Regions from separate parts of the Flocculibacter collagenilyticus genome, predicted to be linked through region 2. Evidence: predicted binding sites of a transcription regulator. Region 2 holds the regulator's gene; the other holds the start of a gene.
What was found. The regulator FliA, encoded in region 2, starts transcription of late flagellar genes. The targets are predictions, from matches to a motif close to CTAAAGNTNNNNNNNNNNNNGCCGATA.
Positions count from the first base shown of each region.

Region 1: pomA (flagellar motor protein PomA) is a predicted target of FliA. The motif match lies at 4,022-4,048, and genes of this name have one in related genera.

Region 1 is NZ_CP059888.1:2,573,487-2,579,339, forward strand. Features, by position in the region: gene HUU81_RS11385 (ketopantoate reductase family protein) at 1-606, shown strand, start outside; gene thiI (tRNA uracil 4-sulfurtransferase ThiI) at 685-2,139, opposite strand; gene HUU81_RS11395 (flagellar motor protein MotB) at 2,268-3,185, opposite strand; gene pomA (flagellar motor protein PomA) at 3,198-3,959, opposite strand; gene HUU81_RS11405 (exodeoxyribonuclease VII small subunit) at 4,188-4,439, shown strand; gene ispA ((2E,6E)-farnesyl diphosphate synthase) at 4,440-5,330, shown strand; gene dxs (1-deoxy-D-xylulose-5-phosphate synthase) at 5,337-5,853, shown strand, end outside.
Region 2 is NZ_CP059888.1:1,218,647-1,224,499, forward strand. Features, by position in the region: gene flhA (flagellar biosynthesis protein FlhA) at 1-849, shown strand, start outside; gene flhF (flagellar biosynthesis protein FlhF) at 870-2,417, shown strand; gene HUU81_RS05365 (MinD/ParA family ATP-binding protein) at 2,410-3,288, shown strand; gene HUU81_RS05370 (RNA polymerase sigma factor FliA) at 3,285-4,007, shown strand; gene cheY (chemotaxis response regulator CheY) at 4,055-4,438, shown strand; gene HUU81_RS05380 (protein phosphatase CheZ) at 4,459-5,220, shown strand; gene HUU81_RS05385 (chemotaxis protein CheA) at 5,236-5,853, shown strand, end outside.

The DNA of each region.
Region 1 (5,853 bases), 1.4 Mb from region 2:
GGTACCGTAGAAAAAATATCAAAACTAATATCCAACAAGCAAACTTTGTTAATCGCGTCTACCAGTCACGGCGCATTAAAGCCATCCCCCCACTGTATTCAACATACCGGATTAGGCACAACCTTTATAGGCTGTGCGCACTTAACTTCTTATCACAAAAGTCGAGCACAGCTAATTACCCATTGCTTAAACGATGCTATGCCGACAGTGCATTTTGAAGAAGATTTAGCGTGTATTTTATGGCGAAAGCTGGCCATTAACGCCGTCATTAATCCATTAACAGCAATTAATGATATAAAAAATGGTGAACTTGAACATGAATCTTTTTCAACAATAAAATCAGCGATAATTGATGAGTGGTATCAGGCTGCATCCGCTGAAGGCGTAACCATTTCACTAAAAGAGACTAGAGCGGCTGTAGAAGAGGTGATAAAGCTTACTGCTGCAAATTCATCGTCAATGCGACAAGATATTAAACTGCAACGTAACACGGAAATTGCATTTATTAATGGCTATATCGTTTCAATGGGAAAAAAGCACGGTATTCATACGCCAACCAACCAGTACCTTCTTGATGAAGTTTTAAAGTTGTCTCGACAGAATTAATTAGCCAATACATCTAAGCGATGAATAATAGCCAAGCTCTAAATTCTCATTGTTAAAAGCTTGGCTAAAGTTGGAAAATTAAGGTCGGTAAACTTTTACGTTAGCGTAACCGTTTTCATGTAAAAGGAGCGCTTGTAATTTGCTCATAACACCTCTATCACAATAAAGGAAGTACTCCTTATCCTGTGGTAAGTCACCAAATTGAGTCGCAAGTTTATAGAATGGAATATGAACAACTTTAATAGGATCTAACTCCAGTGGGCTTTCATCTTCTTCTTCTGGCGAACGAATATCAACGACCACACTATCAGAAGATAAAGCAGAAGCCATTTCCACTTCTTTTACTTCTTGCTGCGCTTCTTCTTCAATCTTTCTGATATCCATAATGCGAGCGTTTTCAACAACATTATCTAAAATATCAAAGTTAAAATTCGCTTCTTCTTTTTCAATTTTAGAAAGTACTGCTTTTACTGTTGGCTTTTTAGAAATAACACCACAATATTCAGGCATCGTTTTAGCAAAATCTTCAGTCCCTATTTCACGCGCAGTATCAATAATTTCCTGCTTATCCATGTGAATTAACGGACGTAAAATCAACTGCTCAGTGACACGGTCAATAACGTTTAAATTCGCTAGTGTCTGGCTAGACACCTGCCCTAAGCTTTCACCTGTAACCAATGCTTGAATACCTAATTTATCAGCAACTTGTGCAGCAGCTCGCATCATCATTCGCTTTAAAATAACGCCCATTTGGCCGTTTTCTACATTTTCTAGAATTTCAGCTACCACGGGTTCAAAATCGACAGCAATAAACTTTACTTTATGAGTTCGGCTGTATTTATTCCATAAATAATAAGAAACTTGCTTAACACCAATTTCATGTGCGGCACCGCCCAAATTGAAAAAACAATAATGAGTTCTGGCACCTTTTCTGATCATTAAATAAGTTGAAACGCCTGAATCAAAACCACCTGACATCAACGATAACACATCTTCCTGCGTAGGAATTGGAAAGCCGCCCATCGCTTTATGAAGTGCTTTAACAACAAAGATCTTGTCATCTTTTATTTCAGCCATTACCGTAATATCTGGCTTAGTTAATTGCACCTTTGCTGAGGCAATATTTTGGTTTAAACCACCGCCCACATAACGTTCAGCGTCATTTGATGTAAAGTCATGTTTACCTGAGCGCTTAAAGCGAACCGCAAACGTTTTACCTTCTAACTGTTCATGGTAAACATCATAAACGTGCTGATAGATATCATGTAAATCTTTGAAATCACGTTGTTGAACTTCAAGAAACTGTACAATCCCGGGCACACGCTTTAACGAGTCAATAAAAGCTAAACGAGACTCTTCATCAATTAGCTCACTTGATACCGAAAGCTTATCCCATTGGTTCACTACCTTTACATCAGGATCAATTAACCTAAGTACGATTTGAATATTGGACTCAAGTAACTTAGTAAACCTCTTTCTTACAGGCTTACTTTTAATACTAATCTCTGGGTGTAATTTAACAATAAACTTCATGAATACTCGCTAAAAACGGGGGCAAAAAACTGCGGCGATTATACCTGAGCTAATAACTAGATAATATAGCCTAGATTAATAAAAAAGCCGCATTTGCGGCCTTTCAAAAAAGTGGTTCGATACAACTCTTAGTTTGTAGCATCAATAGGATCAGCTTCTTTCGCTTTACCTTGCATAATGGATATTTCAACTCTTCGATTTTTACGTCGGTTCGCAGCGCTGTCGTTCGGTACCAAAGGACGACTGTCACCATGCGCCATAATGACCACCCTATCTCCATCAAAGTTTGGCGCTTGTTCCATTTCAGTAGCGACAGTAACCGCACGTTGGGCTGACAAGTCCCAATTATTAGAATATAACTCTGATGAAATTTGTTGATCGTCAGTATGACCAGACACTTTGATCTCGCCTGGTACATCATTCAGCAGCGTTGCAATTTTTTGTACTATTGGCTTAAATTGCGGCTGTAGGAATGCAGAACCTGATGGAAAAGAACCGTTTTCACGAATGCGAATAATGATTTGTTGACCCAAAGACTCCAGCTCAATCGCACCGTCAATAATCTGCTGCTCTAATTGCTGAGCAATTTTCTTAACCATTTCATTTACTTGTTCTTGTGGTGTGGCGTTTGGTGATTCTTGCGCGTCTTCCTCTGCGGTACTTTGAGACTGTCCTCCACGCTCTTCCTGTCGTTGTTCTTGTCGCCCTCCCGCAGAGTCTTCTTCACCGGCAGTAAATTCAAGCATTTGCTGAGTCATTTCTACTGTTTGCTGTTGAATAATCTCGATGGGAGTTGGATCGGGTTTACCAGGACGAAACTCTTGCGCAATAATGCTCGTGCCCTTAGGGATGTCTTTAACTTCTAACTTATTTTGCACACCAAACGCAAACTTCATTGAGCCTGCAATTTGTTTAAATTTAAGCACGTCCATTTCAGACATGGCTAATAGCAATACAAAAAAGCACATCAACAATGACATTAAGTCCGCGAAAGTCCCCATCCATGCGGGTAACCCCTCGGGGGGACATTTGCACTCTTCTTCCATACCGTTTCCTCGCTATTCCGCTTCGCCAGTTGCGCGCTTAGACTCGGCCAAATAGTTTTTCAAAACACCTTCTATGACTTTAGGGTTTTGACCATCTTGAATGCCTAAAATTGCATCTAATATCAATTGCTGGTTTAACTTTTCTTCGACAACACGTACATTTAATTTTGCAGAAATCGGCAGTGCGATAACATTAGCCAAAAACGCACCGTATAACGTGGTTAATAGCGCCACTGCCATAGCAGGGCCAATCGCTTTTGGGTCGTCCATATTAGATAGCATCGCCACCAAGCCGATCAACGTACCAATCATTCCCATTGCGGGCGCTACGTCACCAAGCGATTTAAAGAATCCTGCTCCAGCTTCATGACGTGCGGTTGTTAGCCCAATATCTTTTTCAAGCGTAGCACGCACCACCTCTCCATCATGCCCGTCGACCAGCATGTCGACTCCTTTTTGCATAAAGTCGTTAGGGATTTCAGCCTCTTCAAGGGCTAAAAATCCTCCCTTCCTAGCCGCATCAGCTAACTCTACTGCTTTTTCGATAAGCTCTTCAGGTGTTTCAATTTTAAACATAAATGCCTTACCAGCAACCTTACCTGCACCAATAAATTGGCCTAGAGTAAAGTTTGATAAAACAACAAATAATGAACCAACGAACACAATTAACACTGATGGTACATCGACAAACATGCCGAGCTCACCACCCATTAACATCGCCATGACAATAAAGCCGATGGCGCCTAGCATACCTATTAACGTAGCTAAATCCACAATTCCTCCTACGTGCAAATTGTGTATATTTTCTTATACAACTATCTTAACTAACAATAGTAGATCGGCAAACCTTTAGTTTTCTTAAGCTTAAGGATAATACTTATTCAAATAAAATAAATGCAGATTTAAATAATCAGCGAAATTTTTATGTTCTTCCTCGGCATTTTCGTTGATACTTTTACGCGCTTAAGGTAACGTTGCCGCTCACAATATGAGATACAATTCATGGCTACAAAAAAACCGCAAAACATGTCATTTGAAGATGCAATTTCTGAGTTATCAGACATCGTTAATCAAATGGAACAAAATCAATTAAGCTTAGATGCGTCTTTAAAACAATTTGAGCGTGGTATTCAGCTTGCCCAAGCTAGCCAATCTAAATTAACTGATGCCGAACAAAAGGTCAGCATCTTATTAGAGAAAAATGGCGATGAGCAACTTCAACCTTTTGAAAATGAAAGCAGCGAGTCATCGTAAGTGCCATTAAGTAAAGCGTTGAAAAATTACCAGTCCCGCATCGAAAACGTGTTGAGTGAACAACTTAAGCTCCTCAACGTGAATGACGAGCAGCTTTTAGCCGCAATGCGTTATAGCTCAACAAATGGCGGTAAGCGTATTCGTCCATTTCTGGTGTACGAAGTAGGCCAAATGTTGGGCGCATCTTTGAATGATCTTGATGCGCCAGCCGCCGCTATTGAGCTAATCCATTGCTATTCATTAATTCATGATGATTTGCCTTCAATGGATGACGATGACTTACGTCGTGGTCGCCCTACCTGTCATAAAGCATTTGACGAAGCTACCGCCATTTTGGCAGGTGATAGTATACAGAGTCTCTCTTTTGACATTATTTCATCGAAGCATTATCAAGCTGTTCCTTCAAAAAAAGTTGTACAAATGATACAGGTTCTTGCTCAGTCTGCTGGGTACGCTGGTATGTGCGGTGGACAAGCCATGGACTTGAATGCGACCGATTGCGATATATCGTTAGCTAAACTTGAACAAATACACCAATTAAAAACGGGCGCATTAATTTCTGCGGCCGTTCATTTAGGTTATTTGTGTAGCCCAATTGATAACCCTGAAATAGTTAACGCCTTAAAGATTTATAGCAACAATATTGGTTTAGCGTTTCAAGTGCAGGATGACATTTTGGATATTATTGGTTCAACTGCTGAACTCGGTAAACCACAAGGCTCTGACATAAATGCAGCTAAATCGACCTACCCTGCACTGCTTGGCTTAGAGGGCGCAAAACAGAAAGCACATTTATTAATTGATGAAGCACTACACGCTTTATCAACTTTACCGTACAATACCGCAATTCTGCGTGATTTCGCGCACTACATTATTGAAAGAAAGTTTTAAACTATTATGACAATCGTAAACCTGGAAGACTTTTCACTACTTAAGCATATTAATGTTCCAGAAGATCTTAGGCTTCGTCCACAAGAGCAACTACAAGATGTATGTAACGAATTAAGAAGTTATTTGCTCAAGTCTGTTAGCCAAACTAGTGGCCACTTTGCCTCGGGATTAGGTACAGTTGAACTTACGGTTGCTCTTCATTACGTATATAACACGCCGTTTGACCGCGTAGTGTGGGATGTTGGCCACCAAGCTTATCCGCATAAATTATTAACTGGTAGACGTGATAAAATGCACACTATTCGTCAAAAGGATGGATTACATCCTTTCCCTTTTCGCGACGAAAGTGAATATGACACGTTTAGTGTTGGTCACTCTAGCACATCAATCAGCGCAGCACTTGCAATGGCAATGGCGGCAGAGCGAGAAGGAAAGTCACGTAAAGTGGCGGCTGTCATCGGAGATGGCGCAATGACAGCAGGCATGGCATTTGAAGCGATGAATCACGCGGGTGATATAAACC
Region 2 (5,853 bases):
GATCCTAATGCTTATCAAATCGCAGTAATGGGTGTTTCCACCGGCGATGGTGAGTTAAAGCACGACAGTGAACTTGCGATTAACCCAGGGCAAGTATTTGGCCCTGTAGATGGTGTTGCAACGAAAGATCCTGCATTTGGCTTGGACGCAATATGGATTAACCGAAAAGATAAGGAACATGCACAGTCTTTAGGGTATACCGTAGTGGACGCAGCAACGGTTGTGGCAACACACTTAAGCCAAATTTTAACGAATAATGCCGCACTGTTACTCGGTCATGAAGAAGTGCAAAATTTATTAGACATGCTGGCCAAAAGTTATCCTAAGTTAGTTGAAGGATTGGTGCCGGATGTATTACCACTCACCACGGTGGTTAAAGTGCTACAAAACTTATTAAACGAAGGGGTGCCAATTCGTGATATGCGAACGATTGTTCAAACCCTTGTTGAATACGGACCAAGAAGCCAAGACACTGATGTATTAACAGCAGCGGTGCGTATTTCATTACGCCGTTTAATTATTCAAAACTTAGTTGGATCAAGCCCTGAAGTATCTGTCATTACTTTGGCGCCAGAGCTGGAACAGATGTTGCATCAGTCGATGCAAATGGCGGGCGATGAAGGCGCAGGCATTGAGCCTGGTTTAGCAGAGCGCATTCAAAAATCATTGAGCGAAGCGCATCAAAATCAGGAACTGTCTGGCGAGCCATCAATTTTACTAACATCAGGAATGTTACGTTCGGTACTTTCTCGATTTGTTAAGCACACTATTCCGGGGTTAAGTGTTATTTCTTATCAAGAAATTCCGGATGAAAAACAAATTAAAATTGTTAGTTCTATCGGCCAGTAAAATTGCACTAGGGGTAGAAAATGAAAATCAAACGTTTTGTAGCAAGAGACATGCGTACAGCGCTTAATGAAGTTAAAGAAGAGTTAGGTGTAGATGCAGTTATAATGTCTAACAAAAAAGTGGCTGAAGGGGTCGAAATTGTAGCGGCAATTGATTACGACTCACCAAAAGCTGCAGAAACAAAACAGCCTGAGCCTACTCAATCACCTACTAGGGCAAGTACCTTACATGCTGTTGCTGATGAAGAAGATAGGGCTCCTGTGATGCACCCTAGTCACGAACCTATTAAGCCCACTGCTGAATTTGAAGCGCTATTAAATAATGCAGCTGAGGGTGCGATTAACAATGACAAAGAAAGTATTGCTTCATCTTTAGAGGCGTTACTGTCGCGTCAGCATGCAATTAAGGCACATAAAGCGGGAGCTACTCATTCTCAATCAACACCAACTGCTAAGCAAGCGCAACCTGCACGGCCAAATAGAAATAATCATTTAAATAGTAAGCCTGCGAATTTAGCTCGCGGTTTCGATACGTTAGATAAAACAGAAAAAACACATGCTCCGAAGGCCGCTTATAATCAAACGGCAAGCCATCATCAAACTGCGACATCAGAAACAGCTTCTGTACAGCATCAAGCCGACATGCAAAGCATGAAAGGTGAAATTGCATCTTTAAGAAAGTTATTAGAGCATCAAGTATCTGGCTTATTATGGCAGGAACTGGAAAGAAAAGAGCCGCTACGCGCAATGCTAATTAAAAAATTAAAAGCACTAGGTATTTGTGATGAAGTAGCGGATCAAATGGCGTGTTTTATTCCTGAAGATCTTGCAGACCATGAAGCATGGCCTAGTGTACTCGAATTACTTGAAGGCCAGTTAAGTACAACTCGTAACGATGTGATCCATAAAGGTGGAGTGTACGCTTTTGTTGGGCCTACTGGTGTAGGTAAAACCACGACCATTGCTAAACTTGCCGCTCAATATGCAAAAATGCATGGGGCAGAACATATTGGTTTAATTACTACCGACACATACAGAATAGGTGCGCACGAGCAGCTTGCTACTTATGGTAAAATCATGGGGTGCCCAGTAAAAATTGCAAAAGATGCGACGGAACTTGAAGCGTTATTAAAATCAATGAGAAGCAAGAAATTAGTACTTATTGATACTGCAGGACTAAGCCAACGCGATTTAAGATTAACACAACAACTTGATACATTGATTACAAGCACTAATATTAACATCAAGACCTACTTAGTATTATCAGCAAATGCACAAAGAAGAGTACTAGAAGAAAGCATTGAGCACTTTAAGCGCATTGCACTTTCTGGTTGTATTTTCACCAAGCTTGATGAAAGTTTGAGCTTAGGAGAAATAATTAGCGTCGCGATCCAAAATGCATTACCAATTGGCTATCTTACTGATGGACAAAGAGTACCTGAAGATATTAAAGTAGCGTCTGCAAAGAAACTCGTAGAAAATGCGGCAGATTTGCTCGACTCTCAAAGTGGCTCGGAACATGTTTGGTACACCCAAACAGAGCCTCAAGCAGTAGGAATGTATGAATAAAAATCTTTTCGACCAAGCTAGTGGCCTGAGGAATATGAATCAAAGTAAACCCATTAAGGTGATATCAATAACAGGCGGAAAAGGAGGGGTAGGAAAAACAAACGTATCTCTTAATACTGCTATCGCAATGGGGCAGTTAGGAAAAAAAGTACTCGTATTAGATGCGGATCTCGGGTTAGCAAATTGTGATGTGATGCTTGGATTACGCGTTGAAAAAAATATTTCCCATGTTCTTTCTGGTGAATGTTCGCTAGAAGAAATTTTAGTGGAAGGGCCTCACGGCATTAAGATTGTGCCTGCAACATCCGGCACTCGTTCAATGGTTGAGCTATCAGCGGCTGAGCATGCTGGGTTAATTCGTGCTTTCAGTGAAATAAAGTCTTCTTTTGATGTATTGCTTGTAGATACCGCAGCAGGTATTTCCGAAATGGTACTGAGTTTTTCACGTGCCGCACAAGACGTAGTTGTGGTTGTTTGTGATGAACCTACATCGATTACCGATGCTTATGCGTTAATGAAAGTACTTAGCAGAGAGCACGGCGTATACAAATTTAAAATTGTAGCGAATATGGTGCGTAGTTTACGTGAAGGACAAGAATTATTTGCTAAACTGTCCAAAGTAGCGGATCGTTTTTTAGATGTTTCACTAGAAATGGTCGCGACCATTCCGTTTGACGAAAATATAAGAAAGTCGGTTAGAAAACAAAAGGCTATAGTTGACGCGTTTCCTAAATCTCCAGCGTCAATTGCGATTAAAAATTTAGCCGCTAAGGCGATTAAGTGGCCTGTTCCAGTGCAACCGACAGGGCACGTAGAGTTTTTTATAGAGCAGTTAGTCAGAAATCATACTGAGTCAAGAGACGAAATTTGAGTAAGAAAATTGCCACTTATGAAAAAAAAGATACGCTATCCCAGCTTGTTGAAGCCCATGCAGGGCTTGTAAAGCGTATTGCGCATCACTTAATGATGCGGCTACCTGCAAGCGTTCAAGTAGATGATTTAATTCAATCTGGCATGATTGGTTTGATTGAAGCAGCAAAAAAGTTTGATGGTAGCAAAGGCGCAAGCTTTGAAACGTATGCAGGCATTCGTATCCGAGGCTCAATGCTAGATGAAATTAGACGTGGTGATTGGACGCCTCGCTCAGTTCATAAAAATAGCAGAATGATTGCCGAAGCGATTGCTGAATTAGAGTCAGAACTGGGAAGAGATGTTTCTGACACAGAAGTTGCTGAAAAACTTGATATTCCACTAAATGAATACCATCATATGCTTAACGAAGCGAATGTTGGCAAAATAATTGGTATAGAAGACTTAGGCGTAACGGAAGATGTATTGTCGGGAAACAATGATGATAAATCTGTGAATGAGCCTTTTGAAGGAATTGCAAACCAAGCTTTTAAGCAATCATTAGTGAAGTCGATTAAAACATTACCAGAAAGGGAAGCGTTGGTGCTTTCACTTTACTATGATGATGAACTAAATTTACGCGAGATTGGTGAAGTTCTTGATGTAAGTGAATCAAGAGTAAGCCAAATTCATAGTCAGGCAATGCATAAATTGAAAGCAAAAATGCGAACTTGGCTATAATAGAAATAATAATTAATAAAAGTTAAATTGCCTCAATGGAGGGTGTTTTGGATAAGAATATGAAGATTCTTGTTGTTGATGACTTTTCTACAATGAGACGTATCATTAAAAACTTGTTAAGAGATCTTGGCTTCACAAACGTACAAGAAGCAGATGATGGCAGTACGGCACTTCCTATGTTACAAAATGGCGATTTCGACTTTGTAGTAACTGACTGGAACATGCCGGGCATGCAAGGTATTGACTTGTTACGTAACATTCGAGCCGACGATAAATTAAAACATATACCTGTAATGATGGTAACTGCCGAGGCGAAAAAGGAGCAAATTATTGCTGCTGCTCAGGCGGGAGTTAATGGTTATATTGTTAAGCCATTTACAGCGGGCACGCTTAAAGCAAAATTAGATAAAATATTTGAGCGTCTAGGTTAATCCTGTTCAAGGAGAGTAAAATGTCAGCATCAAATGCTTCATTAATTAGTCTTGAGCAGGCAAAAGAGTTGGTTCAGTTATTGGAAGATGGTGAAGTCGATAAAGCGAATCAAATCATTCATGATACCAGCTCTCCAGAGTCCTCCGAATTGTTTGCGGAAGTAGGCAAACTTACTCGTGTGCTACACGACTCACTTCGTAACTTCCAACTTGATGCGCGCATCTCAAATTTAGCAAATGATGACTTACCAGATGCTAAAGAGCGACTTAATTACGTAATGAACTTAACTGAGCAAGCAGCCAATAGAACGATGGATGCAGTGGAGTCAAGTTTACCAATCGCTGACAAAATCAATAATGACATCGCACAGCTAAAACCACACTGGAATAAGCTAATGAGTCGTGACTTGAAAGTGGGCGAATTTAAGGCGCTGTGCCGCAATTTAGACAACTTTATCAAACAAGCTGAAACAGATGCCGCTCAGCTACACGTGCTGTTAACAGAAGTATTGATGGCTCAGGATTTCCAAGATTTAACCGGACAAGTAATTCGACGCATTATTGAATTGGTGCGCGAAGTGGAAGATAGCTTAATTTATCTTCTTAAGGTATTTGCTGGTGAGGATGCTGCGCTTGCGCAAGCTGATGATAAATCTAAAGATAAATTAAGTCAGTCCGATAAAGAAAAAGCGGAAGGTCCGATCATGAATGCAGAAGTGCGTGAAGATGTAGTTACGGATCAAGATGAAGTAGACGACTTATTGTCAAGTTTAGGCTTTTAAAAGGGGAGCAGCTGCATGAGCTTTGATTTGGATGAAGACATATTACAGGATTTTCTGGTTGAGGCTGGAGAAATCCTAGAGTTATTATCCGAGCAGCTTGTTGAACTCGAAAATAATCCTGAAGATGCTGATTTATTAAATGCAATCTTCCGCGGCTTCCATACAGTGAAAGGCGGCGCAGGATTTCTTTCTTTAACAACGCTAGTTGATGCCTGTCACGGTGCTGAAAATGTGTTTGACGTATTGCGGCAAGGGCAACGTAAAGTAACCCCAGAATTAATGGATGTTATTTTACAGGCGCTAGACACCATCAACATAATGTTTGCAGCTGTTCAAAATAGAGAAGAGCCTGATCCTGCTGATCCTGAACTTATTGAAGAGCTACATAGATTAAGTAAGCCTGAAAGTGAAGATGAAGCGGTAGAGCAAGCGCCAGCCGAAGAGCCAGCAGCCGAAGCTCCTGCATCAGCGCCCGCGGCTGGAGAACCAGAGTTATTCGATGAAGTAAGCACGCCAGCCGCCCAAGGCGATGGTGAGAATATCGATGATATTAGTGAAGACGAATTTGAGGCACTACTAGATGAGCTACACGGTGGTGGAGCGCCATCTGGGAAGCCTGCAGCAGAATCTGCG